One region of the Zobellella sp. An-6 genome, then DNA from elsewhere that is predicted to be linked to it. Evidence: predicted binding sites of a transcription regulator. Region 1 holds the regulator's gene; each other region holds the start of a gene.
What was found. Region 1 encodes LexA, which represses DNA repair genes until DNA is damaged. Its sites were predicted from a motif close to ANCTGTNTNNNNANACAGNT; they were not measured.
Positions count from the first base shown of each region.

Region 2: a site for LexA is predicted at 4,791-4,810, ahead of dinB (DNA polymerase IV). Genes of this name have one in related genera too.
Region 3: a site for LexA is predicted at 5,002-5,021, ahead of astB (N-succinylarginine dihydrolase). Genes of this name have one in related genera too.
Region 4: a site for LexA is predicted at 4,809-4,828, ahead of ruvA (Holliday junction branch migration protein RuvA). Genes of this name have one in related genera too.

Region 1 is NZ_CP199259.1:299,666-306,722, forward strand. It holds gene livG (high-affinity branched-chain amino acid ABC transporter ATP-binding protein LivG) at 1-485, shown strand, start outside; gene ACT7DK_RS01345 (ABC transporter ATP-binding protein) at 488-1,192, shown strand; gene glpE (thiosulfate sulfurtransferase GlpE) at 1,248-1,568, shown strand; gene glpG (rhomboid family intramembrane serine protease GlpG) at 1,565-2,398, shown strand; gene ACT7DK_RS01360 (flagellar basal body-associated FliL family protein) at 2,392-2,793, opposite strand; gene ACT7DK_RS01365 (chorismate--pyruvate lyase family protein) at 2,928-3,467, shown strand; gene ubiA (4-hydroxybenzoate octaprenyltransferase) at 3,464-4,336, shown strand; gene lexA (transcriptional repressor LexA) at 4,463-5,080, shown strand; gene coxB (cytochrome c oxidase subunit II) at 5,678-6,799, shown strand; gene ctaD (cytochrome c oxidase subunit I) at 6,809-7,057, shown strand, end outside.
Region 2 is NZ_CP199259.1:3,114,587-3,121,643, reverse strand. It holds gene ACT7DK_RS14580 (NADH:ubiquinone reductase (Na(+)-transporting) subunit B) at 1-87, shown strand, start outside; gene ACT7DK_RS14575 (Na(+)-translocating NADH-quinone reductase subunit C) at 80-850, shown strand; gene ACT7DK_RS14570 (NADH:ubiquinone reductase (Na(+)-transporting) subunit D) at 843-1,475, shown strand; gene nqrE (NADH:ubiquinone reductase (Na(+)-transporting) subunit E) at 1,477-2,073, shown strand; gene nqrF (NADH:ubiquinone reductase (Na(+)-transporting) subunit F) at 2,100-3,323, shown strand; gene ACT7DK_RS14555 (FAD:protein FMN transferase) at 3,344-4,378, shown strand; gene nqrM ((Na+)-NQR maturation NqrM) at 4,380-4,604, shown strand; gene dinB (DNA polymerase IV) at 4,816-5,856, shown strand; gene ACT7DK_RS14540 (hypothetical protein) at 5,915-6,235, opposite strand; gene ACT7DK_RS14535 (aminoacyl-histidine dipeptidase) at 6,331-7,057, opposite strand, start outside.
Region 3 is NZ_CP199259.1:1,800,344-1,807,400, forward strand. It holds gene ACT7DK_RS08295 (MalY/PatB family protein) at 1-466, opposite strand, end outside; gene ACT7DK_RS08300 (LysR family transcriptional regulator) at 528-1,427, opposite strand; gene ACT7DK_RS08305 (YciK family oxidoreductase) at 1,525-2,292, opposite strand; gene sohB (protease SohB) at 2,442-3,461, shown strand; gene astB (N-succinylarginine dihydrolase) at 3,520-4,857, opposite strand; gene topA (type I DNA topoisomerase) at 5,192-7,057, shown strand, end outside.
Region 4 is NZ_CP199259.1:1,468,801-1,475,857, reverse strand. It holds gene tolB (Tol-Pal system beta propeller repeat protein TolB) at 1-235, opposite strand, end outside; gene tolA (cell envelope integrity protein TolA) at 238-1,407, opposite strand; gene tolR (protein TolR) at 1,415-1,840, opposite strand; gene tolQ (protein TolQ) at 1,840-2,520, opposite strand; gene ybgC (tol-pal system-associated acyl-CoA thioesterase) at 2,510-2,920, opposite strand; gene ruvB (Holliday junction branch migration DNA helicase RuvB) at 3,146-4,153, opposite strand; gene ruvA (Holliday junction branch migration protein RuvA) at 4,157-4,762, opposite strand; gene ruvC (crossover junction endodeoxyribonuclease RuvC) at 5,044-5,565, opposite strand; gene ACT7DK_RS06815 (YebC/PmpR family DNA-binding transcriptional regulator) at 5,734-6,474, opposite strand; gene nudB (dihydroneopterin triphosphate diphosphatase) at 6,478-6,921, opposite strand; gene aspS (aspartate--tRNA ligase) at 6,925-7,057, opposite strand, start outside.

The DNA.
Region 1 (7,057 bases):
TGACGGTGCTGGAAAACCTGCTGGTGGCCCAGCATCGTCATCTCAATACCAACTTCCTCTCTGGCCTGTTCAAGACCCCCGGCTTCCGCCGGGCGGAGCGGGAAGGGCTGGAGCGGGCCCACTACTGGCTGGAAAAGGTGAGGCTGACCGAGTTTGCCAACCGTACCGCCGGCAACCTGGCCTACGGCCAGCAGCGCCGGCTGGAGATCGCCCGCTGCATGGCGGCCCGGCCGCAACTGCTGATGCTGGACGAGCCGGCGGCGGGGCTTAATCCGAACGAGACCCATGAGCTGGATCGACTGATCTGCGATCTGCGCGACAACGAGGGGGTCAGCATACTGTTGATCGAGCACGACATGAAACTGGTGATGGGCATCTCCGACCATATCTACGTGGTCAACCAGGGCCGGCCCCTGGCCGACGGCACCCCGGAGCGGGTGCGCAACAACCCCGACGTGATCAAAGCCTACCTGGGAGAAGCCTGACCATGCTGCAAGTGGAGAATGTGAGCGCCAGCTACGGCAAGATCCAGGCGCTGGAGGAGGTGTCCGTCCATATCGACAAGGGGGAGATAGTCACGCTGATCGGCGCCAACGGGGCGGGCAAGACCACCCTGATGATGGCCATCTGTGGCGACCCCAAGCCGACCCAGGGGCGGGTGCTGTTCGAGGGGCAGGACATGAGCGCCCTGGACACTGCCACCATCATGCGCAAGGACATCGCCATCGTACCCGAGGGGCGGCGGATCTTTTCCCGGCTGACGGTGGAGGAAAACCTGCACATGGGTGCCTTCTTCGTGGACAAGCACGAGCACGAGGGCCTGCTGGCGGAGGTGTACCAGATGTTCCCCCGGCTCAAGGAGCGCATGCACCAGCGGGCCGGGACCATGTCCGGTGGCGAGCAGCAAATGCTGGCCATCGGCAGGGCACTGATGAGCAAGCCGCGGCTGCTGCTGCTGGATGAGCCGTCGCTGGGTCTGGCTCCCATCATCATCGCTCAGATCTTCGACATCATCGCCCGTCTACGCGAGGAGCGGGGCATGACCATCTTCCTGGTGGAGCAGAATGCCAACCAGGCACTGAAGTTGGCGGACCGCGGCTATGTGCTGGAAAACGGCCGTATCGTGCTGGCCGACACCGGTGCCGCCCTGCTGGTCAACGAGCAGGTGCAGCGGGCCTACCTGGGCGGGTGATGCCAAGGCCGCCGCTATTGGGTAAACTGCCCTAAATTCATGCGAGGAGTGAGTGATGGAGCAGTTTGCCCATATTTCGGTGGCGGAAGCGCACACCCTGCTGGCCGAGGGTCGCGCCCGGCTGGTCGATATCCGCGATCCCCAGTCTTTTGCCCTGGCGCACGCCGAAGGGGCCTTCCACCTGACCAACGACAGCCTGGTGCGGTTCACCAACGAGGTGGACTTCGACACTCCGGTCATCGTGATGTGCTACCACGGCATCAGCAGCCAGGGCGCGGCCCAATACCTGATCCACCAGGGCTTCGAGGAAGTCTATAGCCTGGATGGCGGCTTCGAGGCCTGGCGCCGCACCCAGGCGGTGGTCGGGGCCGGATGAAGCTGCTGCTGGTGCTCGATGATCCGCGCCGGGCCCAGGCCTTTGTGGATTATTTGGCCGATATCGGGCTCAAATGCGAACTGACCCTGGACGACGACAACAACGTCAGCATCTGGCTGGTCAACGAGTCCCGCTACCAGGAGGCGCTGCAGGAGGTGAAACGCTTTCTGGCCGAGCCCCTGCATCCTCGTTACCAGGACGCCTCCTGGCGTCAGGGCGACACCCATGTCCGCTTTAGCCATGATCGCCAGGCGGCGGGTTGGCTGAGCGATCTGCTGCGCCAGACCGGACCGGTGAACCTGCTGGTGCTGCTGGCCTGCCTGCTGGTCTACGGCCTGAGCTGGCTGGGACTGCCGATGTTCGGCTTGCTGTCCTTTCCGCCCCGCTGGGAACAACTGCTGGGGCTGGAGTTCTGGCGCGCCTTCACCCCGGCGCTGCTGCATTTCTCCCTGATGCACCTGGTGTTCAACCTGTTCTGGTGGTGGTATCTGGGGGGCATGGTGGAACGGCGCCTGGGACACGGCAAACTGTTGTCCCTCTTGCTGGTGGCGGCGGTGTTGCCCAACCTGATGCAATACTGGGCCAGCGGCCCCCGCTTCGGCGGCCTGTCCGGGGTGGTCTACGCCCTGTTGGCCTATGTCTGGCTCAGCGGGCGGCTCAACCCGCTGCGGGGCATCGGCCTGCCGGATGGCATGGCGGTGTTCATGGTGGTGTGGCTGGTGCTGGGCTTTGCCGGCGTGCTGGGACCGGTGGCCAATCTGGCCCACCTTGGCGGCGGCCTGATCGGCCTGGCGCAGGCCCGGCTAGACAACAGCTCCCGGCGTTACTGATAGAGGAAGTTGGTGAACAGCAGGCGGCGGATGGGTGCCTGGCCGGTTTCCTTCAGCAGCAGGTCGTTCAGTCGGCGCAGGCCTTCGCTGGCCAATTCGGTGCGGGCGGCCAGGGAGCGGATCTCCTGCTGGTTCTTTTCTGCCAGCAGGTTGTTGACGGCGTCCCGCAGCAGCGGCATATGCTGCTCCACCAGCGGCATCTGGTCGGCCTGCTCCAGCATCAGCTCGATGGACACGCGGATATAGCCCAGGGTCTGGCCGGAGTTCTGGTAGTTGGTAATAATGTCCGGCGTCATGGTGTAGTATAGGGGCCCTTCGGAAGTCGGGGGTGCTTCCTGTGCCTGGGCGCGGCCCGTCGCCGCCAGCAAGATGCACAGCGCAGCGATGCGTAGCATAAACAATGTCTCCAGCCTTGGTTTCTGGAGCGCATTGTTTAAACAAATACCGGGCCGGTCAAGTAAATACGTGATTTTTAAAGCAACTGAGTCGTGTCTTTTTATATGTGTATCCGTTATTTCAGGAATCAGCCGTGACGCCCTCTGTCGATCATCTCTGGCACTGGACGGCGGCGCTGCCGCAGCGGCGGCCCACCCTGTGCGATTGGCTGCGGGATCCCGGTTCCCTGACCGAGCGTTTGCGCCGGCACAGTCGTGACTTCCGGGTGGAGGTGCTGGCCAGCGATGTCCTGTTACCCCTGAGCCCGGAACAGATGGCCCTGCTGGACACCGAACTGGCCTATTGCCGGGAAGTCTTGTTGTATTGCGACGGCCGGCCTTGGGTCTATGCCAGTTCCCTCTATTCCCCGGCCACCCGGGCCGCCATGCCGGAGCTGACCGGCCTGGGACGGCGTGCCCTGGGGGAGCTGTTGTTCGATGCCCCGGACCTGCAGCGTTCCTCCTTCGAGTTCACCGAACTGGCGCCCGTCGACTATGAACGGCTGGTGGCGCGGGCAGGGGCGACTGGCACCCTCTGGGGCCGGCGGTCCGTGCTGGCCACCGGGCGAGCCCGGGTGCTGGTGACCGAGCTGTTCCTTCCCGCCGTGCCCGCCTATCAGGAGCCTGTAACATGACCACCCTGACTTCGCCTTCCCGCCCGCGCTGGCGTGCCTACATGGCGCTGGCCCGCATGGACAAGCCCATCGGCAGCCTGCTGCTGCTCTGGCCCACCCTCTGGGCCCTGTGGATCGCTGCCGACGGCCTGCCTTCCCCCTGGGTGCTGCTGGTGTTCGTCGCCGGGGTGTTTTTCATGCGCTCCGCCGGCTGCGTGATTAACGACTATGCGGACCGCCATATCGACGGCCACGTCAAGCGCACCCAGGCCCGGCCGTTGCCCGCCGGCGAGCTGACCGAACGCCAGGCGCTGGGCTTTTTCGCCCTGCTGGTGGGCCTTTCCTTTGTGCTGGTGCTGACCACCAACGCCCTCACCATCGGCCTGGCCTTTGCCGGCCTGTTCTGGGCCGCGCTCTATCCCTTTATGAAGCGGTTTACCCATCTGCCCCAGCTGTTTCTGGGTATCGCCTTCTCCTGGGCCATTCCCATGGCCTTCTCCGCCCAGGCAGACAGCCTGCCGGCCGGGCTCTGGTTGTTGTTTGCCGCCAACCTGTGTTGGACGGTAGCCTACGACACCATGTACGCCATGGTGGACAGGGATGACGATCTCAGGATTGGGGTCAAGTCCACCGCCATCCTGTTCGGCCGGCGTGACAAGCTGATCGTCGGCCTGCTGCAACTGGCCACCCTGCTGCTGCTGGTGGCGGCCGGTCAGGTGTTCGCCCTGGCTGCGTCTTTCTACTGGGGGCTGTTGGCCGCCGCCGCGTTGTTCGTGTACCAGCAGCGACTGATCCGGGACCGGGAGCGGGCGGCCTGCTTCCAGGCTTTCCTCAACAATAACCATGCGGGCATGGCGGTGTTTGCCGGCCTGGCCTTGGCGCAGTGGTAACCCTATCGCCGCCCTTGGCTACAAGGAAAGGCCGGCCGGGAGGAGCGACACCGTGGTTTATTGTGCTTGCCCTGCGGGATTTACTGGATATACTGACAGTTAGCTGTATAAAAAAACAGGTTTCCTATGAAAGCGCTAACCCCTCGCCAGTCCCAGGTGCTGGAGATCATCAAGGAGCATATCCAGCAGACCGGTATGCCGCCCACCCGTGCCGAGATCGCCCAGTCCCTGGGCTTCAAGTCCGCCAATGCCGCCGAGGAACATTTGAAGGCCCTGGCCAAGAAGGGGGTGATCGAGATGATGCCCGGCACCTCCCGGGGGATCCGCCTGGCGCAAGAGGAGGAAGCGGGAGAAGAGCCGGGTCTGCCGCTGATCGGGCGGGTAGCCGCCGGTGAGCCCATCCTGGCACAGCAGCATATAGAGAGCCATTACCGGTTGGATCCGGCCCTGTTCCATCCGCCGGCAGATTTCCTGCTACGGGTCAAGGGAATGAGTATGAAGGACATCGGCATCATGGACGGCGACCTGCTGGCGGTGCACAAGACCGGTGAGGTGCGCAACGGCCAGGTGGTGGTGGCCCGGCTCGACGACGAGGTCACGGTCAAGCGCTTCCGGCGTCAGGGCAGCAGGGTCAGCCTGCTGCCGGAGAACGAGGAGCTGTCGCCCATCGAGGTTGACCTGCGGAGCCAGGAGCTGATCATCGAAGGCCTGGCGGTGGGCGTGATCCGCAACAGCGATTTTTAAGAACCTGTTGGCAATCTTTTGTTCTAGGCCAACGGGCACTACTCCGCCGACACGCCGTGGGATCCGATACTCATCACTTCGACCTGCTGCGAACATTCACTGGATGTTCGGTCAGGCCGAAATGGCTCGTCACGGCGGACAAGCTCGCCCCATGGGGGCTCCACCGCGCCTTCCCTGGCGCGGTGGGTCGGTGCAGCCGCAGCCTTTGTCCCCCAAAGCTCAGCGGCGCCTATTGCCTCTTCGCTGGGTGGCCACAGGCCGCCTAACAAAAATCATAAACAGGTTTTAAGCCACTTGCTTCCCTGGGGATGGGGGCCTAAGATGCGCTTCCCGCTTCCCGCTTCCCGCTTCCCGCTTCCCGCTTCCCGCTTCCCGCTTCCCGCTTCCCGCTTCCCGCTTCCCGCTTCCCGCTTCCCGCTTCCCGCTTCCCGCTTCCCGCTTCCCGCTTCCCGCTTCCCGCTTCTTTTTCATTTTTTTACTTTTTCATAATCAATGCTTTACTTAGTGTGTGCCGGACCGATGGACGCGGTGGTTCGGTAAGCACTGACTCTCTTTCGAGTGCGCCAAAATAAAGGACTAAGACTTTTGGGGGTGCGTGTGAAGCCGATTTTTCTGCTGCTGTCGCTAGTGGCACCGCTGCCCGTGTGGGCGCAAAGCCGTCTCAATATGACCCAGGGGGTCACCGATATCAGCCAGAAGGTGTATGGCCTGCACATGACCATACTCATCATCTGCGCGCTGATCGGCCTGGTGGTGTTCGGGGCCATGTTCTGGGCCCTGCTCCATCACCGCAAGTCCAAGGGGGCCAAGGCCGCCCAGTTCCATGAAAGCACCAAGGTGGAAATCCTCTGGACCATCATCCCCTTCCTGATCCTGGTGGCCATGGCCATTCCCGCCACCCGTACCCTGATCGCCATGGAGGACGCCAGCCAGTCGGATCTGACGGTGCAGATCACCGCCTCCCAGTGGAAATGGCACTACCGCTACTTCGATGAGGACGTCGAATTCTTCAGCCTGCTCGCCACCCTGCCCCAGGAAATCGACGGCAGCCTGCGTAAGCGCGACAACTACCTGCTGGAAGTGGACCGGCCCCTGGTGTTGCCCACGGATCGCAAGGTGCGCTTCCTGATCACCGCCGATGACGTCATCCATTCCTGGTGGGTGCCGGCCTTCGCGGTCAAGAAGGACGCCATTCCCGGCTTTATCAACGAGGCCTGGACCCGCATCAACCAGCCCGGTCTCTACCGCGGCCAGTGCGCCGAGCTGTGCGGCAAGGATCACGCCTTTATGCCGATAGTGGTGGATGTCCGCCCGCCCGGCGAGTTCGACGGCTGGCTGGCCCGGGTGAAGGCGGAGCAGGCCGAGGCCCGGGCCGCCGAGCAGGAATTGCTGGCGATGGAAATGACCATGGAAGAGATGATGACCCTGGGCGAGCAGGTGTATCAGCGCAGCTGCGCCGCCTGCCACCAGGCCAATGGCGAGGGTATACCCGGCGCCTTCCCCGCGCTCAGGGGCAGCAACATGGTGCTGAACGACAGGGCGTCCCATATCGATATCGTGCTCTACGGCAAGGAGGGCACCGCCATGCAGAGCTTCGACCGGCAGCTGGCGCTGAAGGAGCTGGCCGCCGTGATCACTTACGAGCGCAACGCCTGGGGCAACGACACCGGTGATCTGGTGCAGCCCAAGGACATCCATCAAGCCAGGCAGGGACAATAGGGGGCAGGGATGACGCAGTTAGACCGGACACAAACCGCGGACGACCAGCTGGACGTGGCGGATGACCATCACCACCAGGGCCCGGCCAGGGGCATCATGCGCTGGCTGTTGACCACCAACCACAAGGACATCGGCAGCCTCTACCTGCTGTTCAGCCTGGCCATGTTCCTGCTGGGCGGCAGCATGGCCATGGTCATCCGCGCCGAGCTGTTCCAGCCCGGCCTGCAGCTGGTGGATCCCAATTTCTTCAACCAGATG
Region 2 (7,057 bases), 2.8 Mb from region 1:
GCCATCCTGTTCGCCAACCTGTTCGCTCCCTTGTTCGACCACTTCGTGGTGCAGGCCAATATCAAACGGAGGCTGGCTCGTGGCTAAGAAAGAAACTATCGGCAGGACCTTTGCTATCGTCGGCGGTCTCTGCCTGGTCTGCTCCATAGTGGTGTCTGGCGCGGCGGTCATGCTTAAACCGACCCAGCAGCGCAACCAGGCGCTGGACGTTCAGACCAACATCGTCGACGTGGCCGGCCTGGGCCGTGCCAACGTGGCGGAAAACTATGCCCGTTATATCGAGGCCCGCCTGGTGGACCTGGACACCGGCGAGTTTTCCGACCAGCCGGCCGAAGGATACAACCAGCGTGCCGCCGCCAAGGATCCTGCCGCCAGCATCGCCCTGAGCGGTGCCGAGGATCCGGCCGGCATCCGCCGGCGCGCCAACCTGGCGCCGGTCTACCTGGCCAAGGACGAAAACGGCGAGCTGGACAGCATCATCCTGCCGGTACACGGCCAGGGGCTGTGGTCCACCATGTACGCCTTCGTGGCGGTCGAGCCCGATGGCAACACCATCAAGGGCATCACCTACTACGAGCAGGGGGAAACCCCCGGACTCGGCGGCGAGGTGGAAAACCCCAACTGGCGTGCCCAGTTCGTCGGCAAGCAGCTGTTCGACGAGAACGGCCAGCCGGCGCTGCGGGTGGTCAAGGGCGGAGCACCCGAAGGGTCCGAGCACGGTGTGGACGGCCTGTCCGGTGCCACCCTGACCTCCAACGGCGTGCAATATACCTTTGAATTCTGGCTGGGTGAGAAAGGGTTTGGTCCTTTCCTGGCCAAGGTTCGTGAAGGAGAGCTGAACAATGGCTGATAAAGCTGAAATGAAAAAGGTGCTGTTCGGGCCCATCGTCGGCAACAACCCCATCGCCCTGCAGGTGCTGGGGATTTGCTCGGCCCTGGCAGTGACCTCGCAAATGCAGACCGCCTTCGTGATGTCGCTGGCGGTGATCTCGGTAACGGCGTTTTCGAACCTGTTCATCTCGCTGATCCGCAACCAGATCCCGAACTCGGTACGGATCATCGCCCAGATGGCGATCATCGCTTCCCTGGTTATCGTGGTGGACCAGATCCTCAAGGCCTACGCCTATGACATCTCCAAGCAGCTGTCGGTGTTTGTGGGGCTGATCATCACCAACTGTATCGTGATGGGCCGCGCCGAAGCCTACGCCATGAAAAGCCCACCCATGATGTCCTTCCTGGACGGCATCGGCAACGGCCTGGGCTACGGCCTGATCCTGCTGGTGGTGGCCACGGTGCGCGAGCTGTTCGGCTCCGGCACCTGGTTCGGTATCGAGATTCTGCCGCTGATCAAGAACGGTGGCTGGTACCAGGCCAACGGCCTGCTGCTGCTGCCGCCGAGCGCCTTCTTCATCATCGGTGGCATTATCTGGGTACTGCGTACTTTCCGTCCGGAGCAGGTGGAGGCGAAGGAGTAACATGGAACATTTTCTGAGTCTGTTTGTCCGCGCCGTCTTTATCGAGAACCTGGCGCTGGCCTTCTTCCTGGGGATGTGCACCTTCCTGGCGGTATCCAAGAAGGTGAAAACCTCCTTCGGTCTGGGGGTGGCGGTGACCGTGGTACTGACCATTTCGGTGCCGGTCAACAACCTCATCTACAACTTCATCCTCAAGGATGGTGCCCTGGCCGAAGGGGTGGATCTGAGCTTCCTGAACTTCATTACCTTTATCGGGGTAATTGCGGCGCTGGTGCAGATCCTGGAAATGCTGTTGGACAAGTTCTTCCCGGCACTCTACAACGCCCTGGGTATCTTCCTGCCGCTGATCACCGTGAACTGCGCCATCTTCGGCGGCGTGTCCTTCATGGTACAGCGGGACTACAACTTTGCCGAGTCCATCGTCTATGGTTTCGGCTCCGGTATCGGCTGGATGCTGGCCATCGTGCTGTTGGCCGGTTTGCGTGAGAAGATGAAGTATGCGGATGTGCCCGACGGCCTGCGCGGTCTGGGGATCACCTTTATCTCCGCCGGCCTGATGGCCCTCGGCTTCATGTCTTTCTCTGGCATTTCTCTGTAAACCCAGTGATGGAAAAGGAATAAACGATGGAAATCATTCTAGGCGTGGTCATGTTCACCGTGATCGTGCTGGTCCTGGTAAGCATCATCCTGTTTGCCAAGTCCAAGCTGGTCGCGGAAGGGGATGTGACTATCAGCATCAACGACGATCCCGAAAAGGCGATCACCTCCGGTGCCGGCGTCAAGCTGCTGGGCGCCCTGGCGGCCAACGGTATCTTCGTCTCTTCTGCCTGTGGTGGCGGTGGTTCCTGTGGCCAGTGCCGGGTACGCGTACTCGAGGGGGGCGGTGAAATCCTGCCCACCGAGCTGGATCACATCTCCAAGGGCGAAGCCCGCCACGGCGAGCGTCTGTCCTGCCAGGTGAACGTCAAGCAGGACATGAAGATCGAGCTGCCGGAAGAAGTGTTCGGCATCAAGAAGTGGGACTGTGAGGTTATCTCCAACGATAACAAGGCCACCTTCATCAAGGAGCTCAAGCTCAAGATCCCCAACGGCGAAAGCGTGCCTTTCCGTGCCGGTGGCTACATCCAGATCGAGGCGCCGCCCCATCACGTCAAGTACAAGGACTTCGACGTGCCCGAGGAATACCGGGAAGACTGGGACAAGTTCAAGATCTTCGAGCTGGAGTCCAAGGTAGACGAGGAAACCATCCGCGCCTACTCCATGGCCAACTACCCGGAAGAAGAAGGCATCATCATGCTGAACGTGCGGATAGCAACCCCGCCGCCCAGCAACTGGAGCGCGCCTCCCGGCAAGATGTCCTCCTACATCTGGTCGCTGAAGGCCGGCGACAAGGCCACCATTTCCGGTCCCTTCGGCGAATTCTTCGCCAAGGACACCGATGCCGAGATGGTGTTCATCGGTGGTGGCGCCGGCATGGCGCCGATGCGTTCGCACATCTTCGACCAGCTCAAGCGCCTGAACTCCAAGCGCAAGATCAGCTTCTGGTACGGCGCCCGTTCCAAGCGTGAGATGTTCTACGTGGAAGACTTCGACGGCCTGCAGGAGCAGTTCGACAACTTCCAATGGCACGTGGCCCTGAGTGATCCCCAGCCCGGCGACAACTGGACCGGCTACACCGGTTTCATCCACAACGTGCTGTACGAGAACTACCTGCGCGATCACGATGCGCCCGAGGATTGCGAGTACTACATGTGTGGTCCGCCCGTGATGAACGCGGCCGTGATCAACATGCTCAAGAACCTGGGCGTGGAAGACGACAACATCCTGCTGGATGACTTTGGTGGTTAAACAATAGTGGTTAAACACTGATGAAACTTCCCGTGATCAACTGGCTGGCCCCCCTGGGGCTGGCCTTTTTATTGGCGGCCTGCCAGCCGGCGGCGACCGAAAGGCCGCAGCTGCACCTGACCGGCGATACCATGGGCACCTACTATTCGGTGAAGATAGTGGCGGCCGATGAAGCCCGGGCCCAGGAACTACAAAGCGAGATCGACCGCCGGCTGGAGCGGGTCAACGAGCAGATGTCGACCTACCGGGAAGACTCGGAGCTGAGCCGGTTTAACCGGTATCGCGGCAGCGATCCCGTGCGGGTCTCGGCAGACACCGCCAAGGTGGTGACCGCGTCCCTGCAGCTGGGGCGGCTGAGCGACGGCGCCCTGGACGTGACGGTGGGCCCTCTGGTCAACCTGTGGGGCTTCGGGCCCGATGCCCGGCCGGAGCGGATCCCGAGCGACGAGCAACTGGCGCAGATCCGCTCGCGCATCGGGCTCGAGTACCTGGCCGTCACCGTCGACGCCGGAGGCGAATACCTGCAGAAGACGCTGCCCGAGCTCTATGTGGATCTGTCGGCCATCGCCAAGGGCTTTGGGGTGGATGTGGTGTCCGAGTACCTGGCGGAAGAAGGACTGACCGATCACCTGGTGGAGATCGGCGGCGAGGTCAGGGTCAGCGGGCTCAATGCCAAGGGGCAGCCCTGGCGCATCGCGGTGGAAAAACCGGGGCCGGGCACCGGTTCGGTGCAGCAGGTGATCGCGCTCGGCAACAGCAGCGTGGCCACCTCCGGTGACTACCGCAACTATTACGAGCTGGACGGGGAACGGCTGTCCCACAGCATAGACCCGGCCACCGGCAAGCCCATTACCCACCGGCTGGCGTCGGTGACAGTGGTGCATCCCTCCTGTATGATCGCGGATGGGTTGGCGACGGCGCTGACGGTGATGGGCACCGACAAGGCGCTCGCCTTCGCGGAGCAACACCGGCTGGCCATCTATCTGCTCACCAAGACCGAAGAAGGCTTCCGGGTGGACATGTCCAGCGCCTTCAAGAAGTATTTAAGAGGTTGATATGCTGTATTTCGTCATTACGCTCGCGGTGTTTGCCCTGGTGTTTGCCGCCATGGCCATCGGCTATATCCTCCAGCGCAAGACCATTTCGGGATCCTGTGGCGGCCTGGGTAGTATCGGCGTGGAAAAGGCCTGTGACTGTCCCGACCCCTGCGACAACCGCAAGAAGAAAATGGCCAAGGAAGAAGCCCGCCGCAAGATGCTGGAAGAACACCGCATCATCTGACCGAAGCTGGAAGCCGTAAGCTGGAAGCGATAAACTGCCCGAGTGGCCTGCGATCCTGGCTTACGGCTTTTAGCTGACAGCGTGATTTGCTGTATAAAATCAAAGGCCGTAGTTTGGGTAAGCATTCTTATCTTCCACCATGCTCGGGCTGCTTCCCGCTTCCAACATTCCGCGTTAATATCTGGTTACTGTTTATTTATCCAGTTTGGTCATGCGCAAGATCATCCACGTCGATATGGACTGCTTTTTCGCCGCGGTGGAAATGCGCGCCCATCCCGAGTGGCGGGATATCCCCCTGGCCATCGGTGGCAGTGCCAGCCGGCGCGGGGTGATCGCGACCTGCAACTACCCGGCCCGGGCCTTCGGCGTGCGTTCGGCCATGGCCAGCCACCAGGCGCTCAAGCTCTGCCCGGGACTGCTGCTGATCCCCGGCAACATGGCCGAATACAAGCAGGTTTCCCGCCAGATCCGCGAGATCTTCCATCGCTATACCGACCTGGTCGAGCCCCTGTCCCTGGACGAAGCCTACCTCGACGTGACCGACAGCCCCTGGTTCGGCGGCAGCGCCACCCTGATCGCCCGGGATATCCGCCGGGCCATCCGGGAAGAGCTGCAACTGACCGCCTCTGCCGGGGTGGCGCCCAACAAGTTCCTGGCCAAGATCGCCTCGGAAGAGAACAAGCCGGACGGGCTCTTCGTGCTGCCGCCGGAGCTGGTCGAAGACTTCGTGCATCGGCTGCCCCTGGCCAAGATCCCCGGCGTCGGGCGCAAGACGGCGGAGAAGCTGTCGGCCCTGGGGCTGGAAAGCTGCGGTCAGCTGGCGGCGGTGGGCGAGGCCGAACTGGTGCGCCGCTTCGGCAAGTTCGGCCGACTGTTGTGGCAGCGGGCCAGGGGCATCGACGAACGACCGGTGCAGACACAATGGGTGCGCAAATCGGTGGGGGTGGAGACCACCCTGGCCGAGGATCTGCACCAGTCGGAGCAGGGATTGCAGGTGCTGGCCAGGCTCTGGCCGGAGCTGATCCGGCGGCTGGACGGCAGACCGGTGTGCGGTCTGTGCATCAAACTCAAGTTCAGCGATTTCGAGCAGACCACGCTCTCAAGGCGCACTCACGCGGCCGAGCTGGACTCGGCACTGAGGCTCTGTGAACGGGCCTGGGAGCGTGCCGAAGGCAGGGGCGTCCGGCTGGTAGGAGTGAGCGTGGAGCTGGCCGACAACAGCCAGGGCGTTCAGCTGGGGTTTGACTGGTAGCCCTTGCCGGGGCTCAATAGGCAGCTTGCGTCAATCATTCGGCTATCGTATTCACGCCTCACTGTCCCTTGAGATGATCTTCCTCCACGAACTGCCAGCCGTGGTTGGCGCTGGGGGAGGCCGGCGGCGGCAGGCTGGCGGACTCAGCGGAGGATACCGGCCCCAGCTCTATCGCCGGGCTGTGCCGGCCGTCGTCCGGGGCGGCCTGGTTCAATTGGGCCGCTTGTTCGTGGCGGCGATCGTTCTGGATGCCGGGGGCCAGCTTGCGGGTTTCGTCCAGCACTTCCCGGCCGAAGTCCACCATCCGGTTCAGCAGGTTGTCGGCCATGGCCGGCGCCGTCAGCAAGGACAGCAACAGACACAAGGAGGCGTATTTCATGGCGTCTTCCTCTACTCGGGGTCCTGGCCAAGAGCATAAGCCAATTTGTCCTCCTTGCCTACCGGAGACGCCATGGCTGGGTCCGATGCTGACGTTTAGCGCTCGTCGGCCTCCGGGATCTGCCTGAGCACCCGCACCAGCAGTTGCCAGAAGCGGGACACCGCTTCGATATGCACCCGCTCGTCCGGGGAGTGGGCGCCTTGAATGGTTGGGCCGAACGACACCATGTCCCACTCCGGATAGACCGCCTTGAACAGGCCGCACTCGAGGCCGGCATGGATCACCTTGACCGCCGGCTGCGCTCCGAACAGGGCCTGGTGGGTATCGAGCAGCAGTTTCATGACGGCGGAGTCGGGATCCGGCTGCCAGCCCGGGTAGCCGCCATCGAAACGGCACTCGGCCCCGGCCAGGCGGAATACCGCCGCCGTCATCTCCGCCACCCTGTCCCGCTCGGCATCGTTCAGGGAGCGGATCAGGCACTGGAGGTAGACCTGATCCCCTTCCGTCTTGATTACCCCCAGGTTGGTGGAGCTCTGCACCACTTCGGCCAGGGTCCGGCTCATGGCCATCACCCCGTGGGGGCAGGCGAGCAGGGCTGCGACCAGGCGCTGCTGCATGTCCGGGCTCATCACCCGCGGCGGCAGCTCGGCGGGCTCCAGCGCCAGGCGGATAAAGTCGTCGACCCCGGCGAATTCGACGGCGTACTGGCGGCGATGGCGGTCGAGCAGGGCCTGTACCCTGTCCAGTTCGGCGACGGGCAGGGTCAGCAGGGCCCAGGCTTCCCGGGCGATGGCATTGCGCAGGGTGCCGCCGTGCAGCTCC
Region 3 (7,057 bases), 1.5 Mb from region 1:
TGTGTTCCGCCTGTCGGTCGAGTTCATCCAGATCCAGCAGCCAACGGCCATCTTTTTCCACCATGCCGACGTGGGCGGCCTTGCGGCCATGGAAGCCGGGGGCATGCAGGAAGGGATAATAGATCGGCTTGGGCGTCAGGATGGCACTGCCCGGCTCGCTGAAGGTCTGGCAGGCCAGGTTCAGGGCCGGCACTACCCCCGGCATGTACACCAACCAGTCGGCTTCGATGCGCCAGTTGTAGCGCTCCGCCATGCGTTGAATGATCAGTTCGGTCAGGGCCGGGCTGGGCCGGCTGTAGCCGAAGATGCCGTGTTCCACCCGCTCGCTCAGCGCTTCTATCACCGCAGGCGGTGCCTTGAACTCGGTATCCGCCACCCACATCGGCAGTATGTCGGTACCTTCGTACTTGAGCCACTTGAGGGCGCGGGTGGGGCGGCGGTCTATCCACTGATCAAAATCAAACATGGGGGTTCCTTATCAGATGCAGGGCCATCAGCATAAGGAAGGCTGCCTGCCCTGGCAAGGCTCAGCTCGCCGCGACCGCACTCTCGTGGGCACCGTAGTGCTGCCGGGTCAGGGTCAGCAGCAGGCTGGCGGCCGGTCCGGGGGGCGTGGCCCGCGGCAGGATCAGATGGGTGAAGCGTTTGCGCAGGGCCTGGTTGACCATGGGAAGCCGTTGCAGATGTCCGCCTTCGACCAGGGGAGTCACCACCTCCAGCGGCAGCCAGGCAAAACCGATGCCGCGACGCAGCAGGGACAGGGCATCGTGCAGGTGGTTGATGATCCAGCGCTGCTCCGCCCGCTCCCAGCCTTCTTCCTGCTCACTGCCATCGGCCAGCACCAGCTCCAGCTCGGGTTCCAGCTCATGGGCGCTGATTTCCCCGAAACGGGCCAGGGCATGGTCGGGGGAGCAAACGGGCACATAGGTGGTACTGGCCAGCGGCAGGCAGGTCACGCCGGGAAAGGCGCGGCAGGCGAACACCAGATCGGCGGCCTGCTTGGCCACCACGGTGCGGCAGCCTGCGGGTTGGGCCTCCACCAGGTGGATCCGGCAGCCGCGCGAGCGGGGAGCGAAGTCGGACAGGGCCTGATACAACGGCTGGCGGGGCAGGGAGGCTTCCACCACGATGCGTAAGATCGGCTCCCAGCCACTGGCGAGCACGTCGGCCAACTGCTCCAGGCTCTCGATGTCCTGGGTCAGCTTGCGGGAGCGGCGCAGAAAGACTTCGCCTTCGGGGGTGAGGTAGGCCTTGCGCCCCCTCACCTCCAGCAACGACAGCCCCAGGCCCTGCTGCAGCTTGGCCACGGCATGGTTGAGGGAAGACTGGCTCTTGTTGAGTTTTTCCGCAGCCTGGGCATAGCCGCCGCAGTCGACCACCGCCTGAAAGATCCGCCACTGCTCTACCGTGCTTTTGGGGCGATACATGGCCGCTTATTTCCTTGTCGCAAGAGGACGGTGCTGCAGGGTCCTCTGAGTCACAGATACAAGAATAGTTGTAGCCGATGTCGCCCGGGCTGTCAGCCTATTGGCCGGCCTGGGGCCGGATTCTGTCCGGCTGGGCGTCGAGCGACTGGCCGGTGACGGTTAGGCTGTCGTCGCCCATCAGGTAGAGATAGAGGGGCATGATGTCCAGCGGGGTGCGCAGGCTGGCCGGATCCTCGCCGGGGTAGGCCCGGGCCCGCATGCCGGTGCGGGTGGCACCAGGATTGATGCAGTTGACCCTGACCCGGGTGTTTTCGAGCTCGTCGGCCAGTACCTGCATCATGCCCTCGGTGGCGAATTTGGAGATGGCGTAGCTGCCCCAGTAGGCCCGGCCCCGGCGGCCCACACTCGAGCTGGTGTAGGCGATGGAGGCCGGTGCGCTGGCTTTCAGCAGCGGCAGCAGTGCCTGGGTCATCAGGAACTGGGACTTCATATTGACCTGCATCACCTTGTCCCACTCGTCCTCGCCGATCATCTCGAAGGGACCGAGCACACCCAGTTGTCCGGCGTTGAACAAGACGCCGTCGAGGCGGCCAAACTGCTGGCGGATGGTCTCGGCCATGTCCAGGTAGTGCTGACGGGTGGCACCCTGCAGATCCAGGGGAATAATGGCCGGCTCGGGGCTGCCTTGGGCCAGCAGCTCGTCGTATACCGCTTCCAGTTTCTTCACTGTCTTGCCGAGCAGGATCACGGTGGCACCGTGAGCGCCGTAGCTGAGTGCCGCCTGGCGGCCGATACCGTCGCCGGCCCCGGTGACCAGTATCACCTTGCCGGCGAGTAATTCGGGGGAGGCATGATAGTCGAGCATCTGTCGCATTCTCTAGGGAGTTCAAGGTGGCCAGATCAAACCAGACTCTGGCCCGGGACGCCAGCCTTTAGGAGTAAAAAAGCCCATTGGTGTTCCTTGCGCCGGCTCTTACAATGGGTGCCGAACTACGCCTTTAAGGAGAAGTCATGCTGGAATTTGTGTACGAATACGGTCTGTTCGTCGCCAAGAGCCTCACTTGGGTGCTGGCCATCGCCCTGCTGGTGGCCCTGGTGGCGGGATTGGCGGCCCGTCAGAAGCAGGCCGGCGAACAGTTGGAGGTGGAGGATCTCGGCGCGGGCCTGCGCCGCCAGCGGCAGCGGCTGCAACTGGCCACGGCCGGCAGTGATGCCGAGCGCAAGCAGCTCAAGCAGGCGTTCAGGCAGCAGGCCAAGGCCGACAAAAAGGCCGGCGATGAACGCCCCCGGCTCTATGTGCTGGACTTCAAGGGCAGCATGGACGCCCGCGAAGTGGAAGGACTCAGCCGGGAGATCACCGCCCTGCTGCAACTGGCCCGACCCGGTGACGAGACGCTGCTCCGGCTCGAGTCCGGCGGCGGCCTGGTGCACGGCTACGGCCTGGGCGCGGCCGAACTGGCCCGGCTCAAGGCGCGCGGCATCGGGCTGACGGTGGCGGTGGACAAGGTGGCGGCCAGCGGCGGCTACATGATGGCCTGCGTGGCCGAGCGCGTCATCGCGGCTCCCTTCGCCATCGTCGGCTCCATCGGGGTGGTGGCCCAGTTGCCCAACTTCAACAAATACCTGAAGAAGAAAAACATCGATATCGAGTTGCACACCGCCGGCGAGTACAAGCGCACCCTGACCCTGTTCGGGGAAAACGACGAACACGGCAGGGCCAAGTTCCGGGAAGAGCTGGAGGTGATCCATCGACGGTTCAAGGAATTCATCGCCCAGAACCGGCCGACCCTGGATGTGGAACGGGTGGCGACCGGAGAGCACTGGCTGGCCCGCGATGGCCATGAACTGGGCCTGGTGGACGAACTGCTGACCAGCAGCGACTTCCTGCTGGCCCGGAGCGAGGACAGGCGCATCATCCGCCTGCATTACAAGCCCAGGCCGAGCCTGAAGGACAAGCTGGGCAAGGCGGCGGAGGCCGGGGTGAGCCGGGCGCTGATGAAGCTTTATGAAGCGGGCCAGCGGCCCTTTGGCTGACGAAAAATAAAGAGGGCCGGTATCAGACCGGCCCTCTCAATTTCCTGTCCCCGTCATCTCACCGCTGGAAGGGGTAGACGGAGCCCAGCTTCAGGATCTGGGTGAGTTCGTCCAGGGCGGCGCGGGACTCCTGCAACAGGGCCGGATCGCGCAGGTCGGTCAGGCTCAGCCGCTCGCGGTAGTGCTTGTCCACCCACTGGTTGAGGCGGGCGAACAGGGTCTCATTCATCAGGCAGGCCGGGTTGGTGGCGGCGTGCTCCGCTTGTGTCATGGCCACCCGCAACCGCAGGCAGGCGGGGCCGCCGCCGTTGCGCATGCTCTGCTTCACGTCCATGAAATGCACTTCCCGGATGGGAGTGCCCAGTGTTACCAGCTTGTCCAGATAGGCCTTGACGCTCGGGGTGTCGGCACATTCGGTGGGCGCGATGATGGCCATGTGGCCGGGTTTGAGGGTGACGATCTGGGTATTGAACAGATAGCTCTTCACCGCGTCCGCCACCGGTACCTCATCGGTGGGCACTTCGATAAAGTGCAGCTCGGTGCCGGGCAGCTTGCGGCGGATCTCCTCCAGGGCGGCGGCGGTGTTGAGGAAGGCTTCCTGGTGATAGAAGAGGACGTTCTGGTTGCCCACGGCGATGACGTCGTTGTGGAACACCCCTTGATCGATCACCGCCGGGTTCTGCTGGATAAAGATGGCGGTGTCCTCGCCCAGGCCGTGCAGCCGGGCGACGGCGCGGGAGGCCTCCAGGGTCTGCCGCGCCGGGTAGCGGTGCGGGGCGGGGGCGCTCAGGTTGAAGGCGCTGCGGCCGTAGACGAACAGTTCCACCCCGGCGTGGCCGTAGTCGGCGCACAGGCGGGTGTGGTTGGCGGCGCCTTCGTCACCGAAGTAGTCGTTGGCGGGCAGGGCCTGGTGGTGGCTGAAATGGCGCTCGTCGGCAAAGACCTGGCCGAGGATGCGGCCGGTCACCTCATGCTCGATGGAGCGGTGAAACTTGTTGGTCAGATTGGCCGGGGTGAAGTGGATACGGCCGTCGGCGGTGTCGGCGCTGGGCGACACTGTGGCGGCATTGGCGGTCCACATGCTGGAAGCGGAGCAGCAGGCGGCCAGCAGCACCGGGTCTTCCCGGAACGCCTTTTCCAGTACCTGGGCATCGGTGCCGGTAAAGCCCAGACGGCGCAGGGTATGGATATCGGGGCGCTCCTGGGGGGCCAGCACACCCTGTACCAGGCCCAGTTCGGTCAACGCCTTCATCTTGCGCAGGCCCTGCTTGGCCGCTTCTTTCGGGCTGGAAACATCCTGGGCGTTGCTTTGAGAAGCGACATTGCCGTAAGACAAGCCGGCATAGTTGTGGGTGGGGCCGACCAGACCGTCAAAATTGGCTTCAAACTGTACCATTATATTGTCCTTTTAAATGGTGAAAAGTGACAAGAAAATCCTGCTGGTGGCCATTATATGTGGATTTATTCGGAAGATGTAACCCCTTTTTAACAACAGATCGCACCAAAGTAATAACAATGCATAAAAAGCGGGCGAACAGGCAGCGGTATAAAAAAAGCGGTTGATTCCGACGGGCATGAGGGTGTTAATAAATAAATATAAATTCATTGAACTTTTTTCCGGGCCACGCCGGGCAAGTTTGCTTTTTACGGCTTTTTCACTTATACAGCCGTCATTACCTTGCCGCCGGAACCCCGAACGGGGCCAGACTTTAAGGATCTAAACGCGCTTTATGAGCAAATCGCTGGTTATCGTCGAATCGCCCGCCAAGGCAAAAACCATCAACAAGTACCTGGGAAAGGACTTCATCGTCAAATCCAGCGTCGGCCACGTGCGTGACCTGCCGACCGCCGGCTCCTCCTCCGCGAAAAAAACCGGTGGCCGCAAGACCGACACCAAGCAGCTGAGCGCCGAAGAAAAGGCCCGGCTGAAGAAGGAAAAAGAGCACCAGGCGCTGATCGCGCGCATGGGGGTGGATCCCGAGCACGGCTGGAAGGCGGACTACCAGGTGCTGCCGGGTAAGGAAAAGGTGGTGTCCGAATTGCAGAGCCTGGCGGAAAAGGCCGACACCGTTTACCTGGCAACGGACTTGGACCGGGAGGGGGAAGCCATCGCCTGGCACCTGAAGGAGCTGATCGGCGGTGACCAGGGCCGTTTCAAACGGGTGGTGTTCAACGAGATCACCAAGAGTGCCATCCAGGAGGCCTTCAGCCACCCGTCCGACCTCAACCTGAACCGGGTCAACGCCCAGCAGGCCCGTCGCTTCCTGGACCGGGTGGTGGGCTATATGGTGTCGCCGCTGTTGTGGAAAAAAGTCGCTCGGGGTCTGTCCGCCGGCCGGGTGCAGTCGGTGGCGGTGCGGCTCATCGTGGAGAAAGAGCGCGAGATCAAGGCCTTCATACCGGAAGAATACTGGGATATCCAGGCGGCCTTGAGCAATGCACAGCAGTTGGCACTAACCATGATGGTGGCCAAGTGCCGGGGGCAGGAGTTCCGGCCGGTCAACGAAGCCCAGACCATGGCGGCGGTGGATGCCCTCAAGGCCAGCCGGTTCGAAGTGGTGTCCCGGGAAGACAAGCCGACCCAGAGCAAGCCGCCGGCGCCCTTCATTACCTCCACCCTGCAGCAGGCGGCCAGCACCCGACTGAGCTTCGGGGTGAAGCGCACCATGATGCTGGCCCAGCGCCTGTACGAGGCAGGCTATATCACCTATATGCGAACCGATTCCACCAACCTGAGCCAGGAAGCGGTGAACGGGGTGCGCGATTTTATCCAGGACAACTACGGCAAGGCCTACCTGCCCGAGAGCCCCAACGTTTACGGCGCCAAGGCCAACGCCCAGGAGGCCCACGAGGCCATCCGCCCTTCGGACGTGACCCTGACGGCGGACCGGCTCGACGGCATGGAAGCGGATGCCAAACGGCTGTACGATCTCATCTGGCGGCAGTTCGTGGCCTGCCAGATGACGCCGGCCCAGTACGACAGCAGCACCATCACGGTGCAGGCCGGCGATTACGAACTCAAGGCCCGTGGCCGCATCCTGCGTTTCGCTGGCTGGACCAAGGTGCTGAGTCCCCAGAGCCGCAAGGGCGAAGATACCGAGCTGCCGGCGGTGCAGGCGGGCGAGGTGCTCAGCCTCGACGGACTCGAACCCAAGCAGCACTTCACCAAGCCACCGGCCCGCTTCACCGAGGCGGCGCTGGTACGGGAGCTGGAGAAGCGGGGCATCGGCCGGCCGTCCACCTATGCCTCCATCATCTCCACTATCCAGGATCGGGGCTATGTCAAGGTGGAAAGCCGGCGTTTCTTTGCGGAGAAGATGGGCGAAATCGTGGCCGACCGGCTGCAGGAGAGCTTCGCCGAGCTGATGAATTACGACTTCACCGCCCAGATGGAAAGCAAGCTGGACGAAATTGCCGGTGGCAGCCTGAACTGGACCCAGGTGCTGGATGCTTTCTATGCCGAGTTCAGTGAGGAGCTGGAAAAGGCCGAACGGCCCTCGGAAGAAGGCGGCATGCGCGCCAACCAGATGGTACTGACCGATATCGATTGTCCGGCCTGTGGCCGCAAGATGGGGATCCGTACCGCCACCACCGGG
Region 4 (7,057 bases), 1.2 Mb from region 1:
GCTGCGGCAGACTGCCACGCTCCAGCGGACGGAACATACCGCTGTTGCGCAGGTCGCCGGCGATCACTTCCGCCAGATCCTGGGGCATGGCCCCTCCCCCGGTCCACTGGAAGGGCACCACCGCCACCGGACGGGCGCTGTCGATGCCGCCGGTAATAATGATATCCAGCGCCGCCTGAGCCCGGCCTGCGAGCAGCAGCAGCGGCAGCCATAACCACAACCATCTTTTTGTCATCACTAGAGCCTCGGTATCAGCGTTAAATTCAGGTTTTGCAATTGCCGGTTCACTTCCGGATCCTTCGGCATCGGCAGGGTGCCGGTCTTGCGGATCGCCAACTCGGCCGAGCGGCACACTTCCCCGTCTCCCTGGCCCTGGCCTATCTGCAGGATCAGGCCGTCGGTCGCCACCCGGATATTGATCCGGCACTGCTTGCCGACCATGGTCGGGCCCACCAGCCAGTTGCGCTGGATGGCGGCGATGATCATGCCGGTATAGCGATCCACTTCGCCCGCCGCAGCCGCTGAGGAAGAAGATGAGCCGGTCGGGCTCGACCCCATCAGGGCTTCCAGATCCTTCAGCGCCTGCTCCTGCTCACGCTTCAGAGCGGCCTCGGCCTGCTTTTTGGCCTCCTCGGCCTTGCGGGCCTGCTCGGCGGCGGCCTGCTTTTTGGCTTCCTCGGCCTTGCGGGCCTCTTCCGCCTTGCGCGCCTGCTCGGCGGCCGCCTGCTTTTTGGCTTCCTCGGCCTTGCGGGCCTCTTCCGCCTTGCGCGCCTGCTCGGCGGCCGCCTGCTTTTTGGCTTCCTCGGCCTTGCGGGCCTCTTCCGCCTTGCGCGCCTGCTCGGCGGCGGCCTGCTTTTTGGCTTCCTCGGCCTTGCGGGCCTCTTCCGCCTTGCGCGCCTGCTCGGCGGCCGCCCTCTGTTTCGCTTCCTCGGCCTTGCGGGCCTCTTCCGCCTTGCGCGCCTGCTCAGCCGCCTGCTGTTTCGCTTCCTCGGCCTTACGGGCCTCTTCCGCCTTGCGCTGCTGCTCTACCACCTGCTGGCGCTCACGCTCGGCCCGGGCCTGCTGCTCGGCCACCGCCTTCTGCTGCTCGGCCTGGCGTGCGGCCTCTTCTGCCGCCTTCTGTTGCTCGGCCCGACGCTCGGCCTCTTCGGCCGCCTGCAGCTCGGCTTCCTGCCGGGCCTGCTCGGCCGCCTGGGCCTGCTGCTGTTGGGCCTGCATGTCGGCCAGCCGCTCGGCCTGGGCCGCCACCATGCCATCATCGATCATGGTGGCCTCGATAATGGATACCGCCTGGGTCGGCCGCTTGGGCGCATTGAAATTGACGCCCACCAGGAAAAAGATCCCTATCGTCAGATGCAGTGCCAACGAGATCAGTAACGGCTTGCGAATCCCCTCGTTTCCGGTCATGAGTCCGCTACTGCTCCGGTTGGGTCATGAGGCCGACGGACGGCACCCCTGCCGCCTTCAGGGTCGCCATCAGCTGGATCACGGCGTCGTAGCGCACATTGGCATCGCCCTTCACCACCACCGGGGCTTCCGGCGTGGTTCTCAGTTGGTTCTGCACCATGGAGGCCAGTTCCAGCAGATCCACCGCTTCATCCCGGCTGTCCCCTACATCCAGGAAATAACGGCCTTCGGCATCGATGGACGCCACCAGCGGCTTTTCGCTGTCCTCCGGCAGCATCTCGGCCTGGGCCTGGGGCAGGTCGACCTTGACCCCCTGGGTGATCACCGGGGCAGTGGCCATGAAGATGATCAGCAGCACCAGCATCACGTCGATGTAAGGCACCACGTTGATCTCGGCAACACGCTTGCGGCGTCTGCGTTGATAGCCATGCATCAGTTGTTACCTGTCATCACTTGGCGGTTGAGGATGGTAGAGAATTCATCCATGAAGTTGGCCAGGTGATTTTCCTGCCGCTCTACCTGATAGCTGAAGCGGTTGTAGGCGATAACCGCAGGTATGGCGGCAAACAGGCCCATGGCGGTGGCGATCAATGCCTCGGCGATGCCCGGGGCCACCATCGCCAGGGTGGCCTGCTGTACCTCGGCCAGGGCGATAAAGGCGTTCATGATGCCCCAGACGGTACCGAACAGGCCGATATAGGGGCTGATGGAGCCGATGGTGGCCAGCAGCGACAGGTTGGTCTCCAGCCGGTCCACTTCCCTAGACAGGGCGACTCGCATGGTGCGGTAGGTACCTTCCAGTATGCTGTCCTGGGCCCGCCCCTGTTTTTGCAGACGCACAAACTCCTTGAAGCCGGCGTAAAAGATCTGCTCCATGCCGGCCAGGCTGTCGCGGCGAGCGTTGCTTTCGTGGTAGAGGCGGCTCAGGTCGGAGCCGGACCAGAACTTCTCTTCGAAGCTGTCGGCATCATCCCGGGCCGTGGTCAGCACCTTGCGCCGGTTGATGATCAGTGCCCAGGACAGGACGGAGAAGCCCACCAGGGTCAGCATCACCAGCTGGACCAGCAGGCTGGCCTCCAAGAACAGACCTATAAACGATATTTCAGCGTGCACCTGACAATACTCCCATCAGCGGCTCAGGAATGGCAAAAGGTTTCATTTGAGCAATCTGGACACAGGCGATCAGCACCTCTCCCCGGGCCAGACAAAGGCCCGCATCATCCAGAATTTCCTGCTCAAACACAATAGAGGCTCGTTTCAGCATTTTCACCGTCACGGTGACTTTTAATGCATCATTGAAGCGCGCCGGCTTGCGCAGATCCAGCTCGACGCGCCGCACCACGAAGGCGACCCCCTGCTCCAACAACCCGTCTTGCTCAATCCCTTGGCTGCGCAGCCACTCGGTGCGCGCTCTCTCCATGAATTTCAGATAGTTGGCGTTATAAACGATACCACCGGCATCGGTATCTTCGTAGTAGATACGCACCGGCCAATAAAAGTTCGCATCAGACATCGGCTACTCGGCCGCGAGGCTCAAAAGATGGGCATACTATACCCGAGTCATGGCAGGGAAAGAAGATGGCCCCGGGCAGGCACGACACCGGCTGACCCGGAAGCCGGAGGCTGGAGGCTGGAGGCTGGAGGCTGGAGGCTGGAAGCTGGAAGCTGGAAGCTGGAAGCCGGGTCTACCAGCCTCTCGATCGACTTCAAGCTTCAAGCTTCCAGCTTCCAGCTGCCGTTACAGTTCCGGCAGCTCGAAGCCGAAGTGCAGGTAGGCCCTGGGAGTAGCCACGCGGCCCCGGGGGGTGCGCTGCAAAAAACCCTGCTGGATAAGGTAGGGCTCGATCACGTCCTCGATGGTTTCCTTTTCCTCGCCGATGGCCGCCGCCAGGTTGTCCAGCCCCACCGGGCCGCCCATGAATTTGTCGAGCACGGCGTGCAGCAGCTTGCGATCCATGTAGTCGAAGCCCTGCCTGTCCACGTCGAGCATGTCCAGGGCCTGGGTCGCAATCTCGGCGTCGATGCTGCCGCTGCCCCGCACCTCGGCGTAGTCCCGCACCCGACGCAGCAGCCGGTTGGCGATGCGCGGCGTGCCCCGGGCCCGGCGCGCCATTTCGAAGGCGCCCTCTTCGTTGATCGCCAGCCCCAGCTTGTCGGCGCTGCGGCCGATGATATGGGCCAAATCCGCCACCTGGTAGAACTCCAGCCGCTGCACTATGCCGAAGCGATCGCGCAGGGGCGAGGTCAGGGAGCCGGCGCGGGTGGTGGCGCCCACCAGGGTGAAGGGCGGCAGTTCGAGCTTGATGGAGCGGGCCGCCGGCCCCTCCCCTATCATGATGTCGAGCTGGTAGTCTTCCATCGCCGGATAGAGGATTTCCTCCACCACCGGGCTCAGGCGATGGATCTCGTCGATAAAGAGCACGTCGCCCGGCTCCAGGTTGGTGAGCATGGCCGCCAGGTCACCGGCCTTCTCCAACACAGGGCCAGAGGTGGTCTTGATGTTCACCCCCATCTCATTGGCGACGATATTGGCCAGGGTGGTTTTGCCGAGCCCGGGCGGGCCGAAGATCAGCAGGTGATCCAGGGCTTCTTCCCGCCGGCGCGCCGCCTCGATGAAGATTTCCATCTGGCTGCGCACATGATCCTGGCCCCGGTAGTCGGCCAGCGCCTTGGGGCGGATGGCCCTGTCGATGGCTTCCTCTTCCCGCCGGGGGGCCGGGTTGATAAAACGGTCCGCTTCTATCATGGCTTATCCCATGCTCCGCAGGGCTTCGCGGATCAGTTGCTCGGCGTTCATCTCCGGCCTGGCGATTTTCTTCATCGCCTGCTCGGCCTGGGCCGCCTTGTAGCCGAGCGCCAGCAGCGCGGCCACGGCCTCGTCCCGGGCGCTGTCGGCCAGCACCGCGGAGGTCGCCGACTCGGGCGCCGGGTTGAACAGATCGTAACCGCAGAAGCCCTTGAGCCGGTCGCGCATCTCCACGATCAGCCGCTCGGCGGTCTTTTTGCCCACCCCCGGCAGCTTGACCAGGGCACCGATCTCCCCCTGCTCCACGTTGTAGATGAACTGATCGGCGGTCATGCCGGAGAGGATGGCCAGCGCCAGCTTGGGGCCGACGCCGTTGGTCTTGATCAGCTCCCGGAACAGGGCCCGCTCGGTCTTGGTGTTGAAGCCGAACAGCAGCTGGGCGTCTTCCCGCACCACGAAGTGGGTGAGCAGGGTCACCGCCTCACCCACCTTGGGCAGTTCGTAGAAACAGCTCATGGGCAGGGTGACCTCGTAGCCCACCCCGTTCACATCCAGCAGGATCTCCGGCGCCTGCTTCTCGCTGATGATACCTTTCAACCGACCTATCACTGGGGCTCCCCGCTAACCAATCTGTGTGGCGCCAAGCATAATAAATAACTGGATAAATATCCATGCACCTGAGCTGGAAGCCATCAGTTGGAAGCAGATCGAAGCTGTTTGGAAATATTGAGCCGTCTCTTTGGATTCGGCTTTGTTTGCGGGATGGACTCCCGCCTGCGCGGGAGTGACTCACTTCTAGACAAAACACAGCCTCACAAACACGGCTTACTACCCCCAGCAACACCACTTCCAGCTTTCGGCTTCATGCTTCCAGCTTGCGCGGCCGCGCGTCAGCGAAGCCGCTTTCTCACCGTGCCGCGCACCTGGCCGGCCATGCCGATCAGGCTCTGGCGGGTGTGGCCATGGCACAGGGCCACCGCCAGGGCGTCGGCGGCGTCGGCCTGGGGCGTGCCCGGCAGCACCAGCAGCTTGACCACCATGTGCTGCACCTGGGCCTTGTCGGCGGCGCCGGTGCCCACCACCGCCTGCTTGATCTGGCGGGCGGAATACTCCGCCACCTCCAGGCCGGCGTTGGCGGCGGCGACGATGGCCGCGCCCCGGGCCTGGCCCAGCTTCAGCGCCGAGTCCGGATTGCGCGCCATAAACACCTGCTCGATGGCGAACAGCTCGGGCCGAAACTGCAGGATGATCTCGCTCACCCCGTCGTAGATCTTCTTCAGCCGGGGCGCCAGCTCATCGTCGCCCATGCGGATACAGCCCGAGCCCAGGTATTCCATCCTGTTGCCGGTTTGGCGCACCACGCCGTAGCCGGTAATGCGAGAGCCGGGATCGATGCCGAGGATAATAGCCATATCAATAAAGCCGGAAGCCGGAAGCCATAAGCTGGAAGCAGATCGAGCCGCTGACTGGAGCAGCGCCACACTTGCAGGGTGGTGACACTGACAGCCCCTGGCCTATACCAAACCGGCCCTGCCAACCCACCGTCGCCGTCGGGCTGCTTCCAGCTTCAAGCATACCGCTTACAGCTTTTGAGCCACTTCATCGGAGATCTCGCCGTTGTGGTAGACCTCCTGCACGTCGTCCAGATCCTCGAGCATGTCGATAAGCCGGAGTAGCTTGGGCGCGGTGTCTTCGTCCAGCTCCGCCCTGGTGGAAGGGATCATGGTCACCTCGGCGTTGTCGGCGGCCAGGCCGCCGGCGTCGAGGGCGTCCTTGACGGCGCCGAATTCATCCCACTGGGTGTAGACGTCGATGGAGCCGTCGTCGTTCACCACCACGTCCTCGGCACCGGCGTCGAGCGCGGCTTCCATCACCGACTCTTCCTCCGCGTCCTGGTAGCTGATCACGCCCTTCTTCTCGAACAGGTAGGCCACCGAGCCGTCGGTGCCCAGGTTGCCGCCGCTCCTGGAAAAGGCATGGCGCACCTCGGACACGGTACGGTTGCGGTTGTCGGTCATGCATTCCACCATGACGGCGGTGCCGCCCGGGCCGTAGCCCTCGTAGACGATGGTTTCCAGCACCTGGCCGTCCAGCTCGCCGGCGCCGCGCTTGATCGCCCGGTCGATGGTGTCCCGGGTCATGTTGTTGGACAGCGCCTTGTCGATGGCGGCACGCAGCCGCGGGTTGGAGGCGGCGTCGGAGCCACCTTCACGGGAGGCCGTGGTCAGTTCACGGATAAGCTTGGTGAAGATCTTGCCGCGCTTGGCATCCTGGGCCGCCTTGCGGTGCTTGATGTTGGCCCACTTACTATGACCTGCCATAGGTTATTCTCCGGTTTGCTTGCTCTGGATCAGCCTGCCGATGGCCTCCTGGTTGGTCCAGGAGCTGGCGGCGCGCCGGGCGTCCTCCAGGGACAGCCAGCGCTGGGCCAGGTGCTCGCTCAAACGCACCTCCCGGGGCGCCGGCAGGCATAAACGGAATTCGTATTCCCAGTTGTGGGTGACCCCCGGGCGATAGCGGTGCCGCCAGCGGGGATAGATCTCGAAACGCACCCGGTGCCCGGTTTCCACCAGTGCCAGGCCGTCGCCCAGCCTGATCCCGGTTTCTTCCTCCAGCTCGCGCACCGCCGCCTGCTGGCGGCTCTCGCCCGGCTCCAGACTGCCGGTGACCGACTGCCAGAAGTCCGGGTTGTCCTTGCGTTGCAACAGCAGCACCTGGTCCTCGGTATGGATGAGAACCAGCACCGACTCCGGGTGCTTGTGGCCCATGCCTCAGTCGTCCGCCCCGTCGGCCCGGGCCGCCGGCAGGCGGGTGGCGATGGCCAGCTCCGCCAGCGCGTCCGGGTTGGCCAGGCTGGGTGCATCGGTCAGCAGGCAGGAGGCGGTGGTGGTCTTGGGGAAGGCG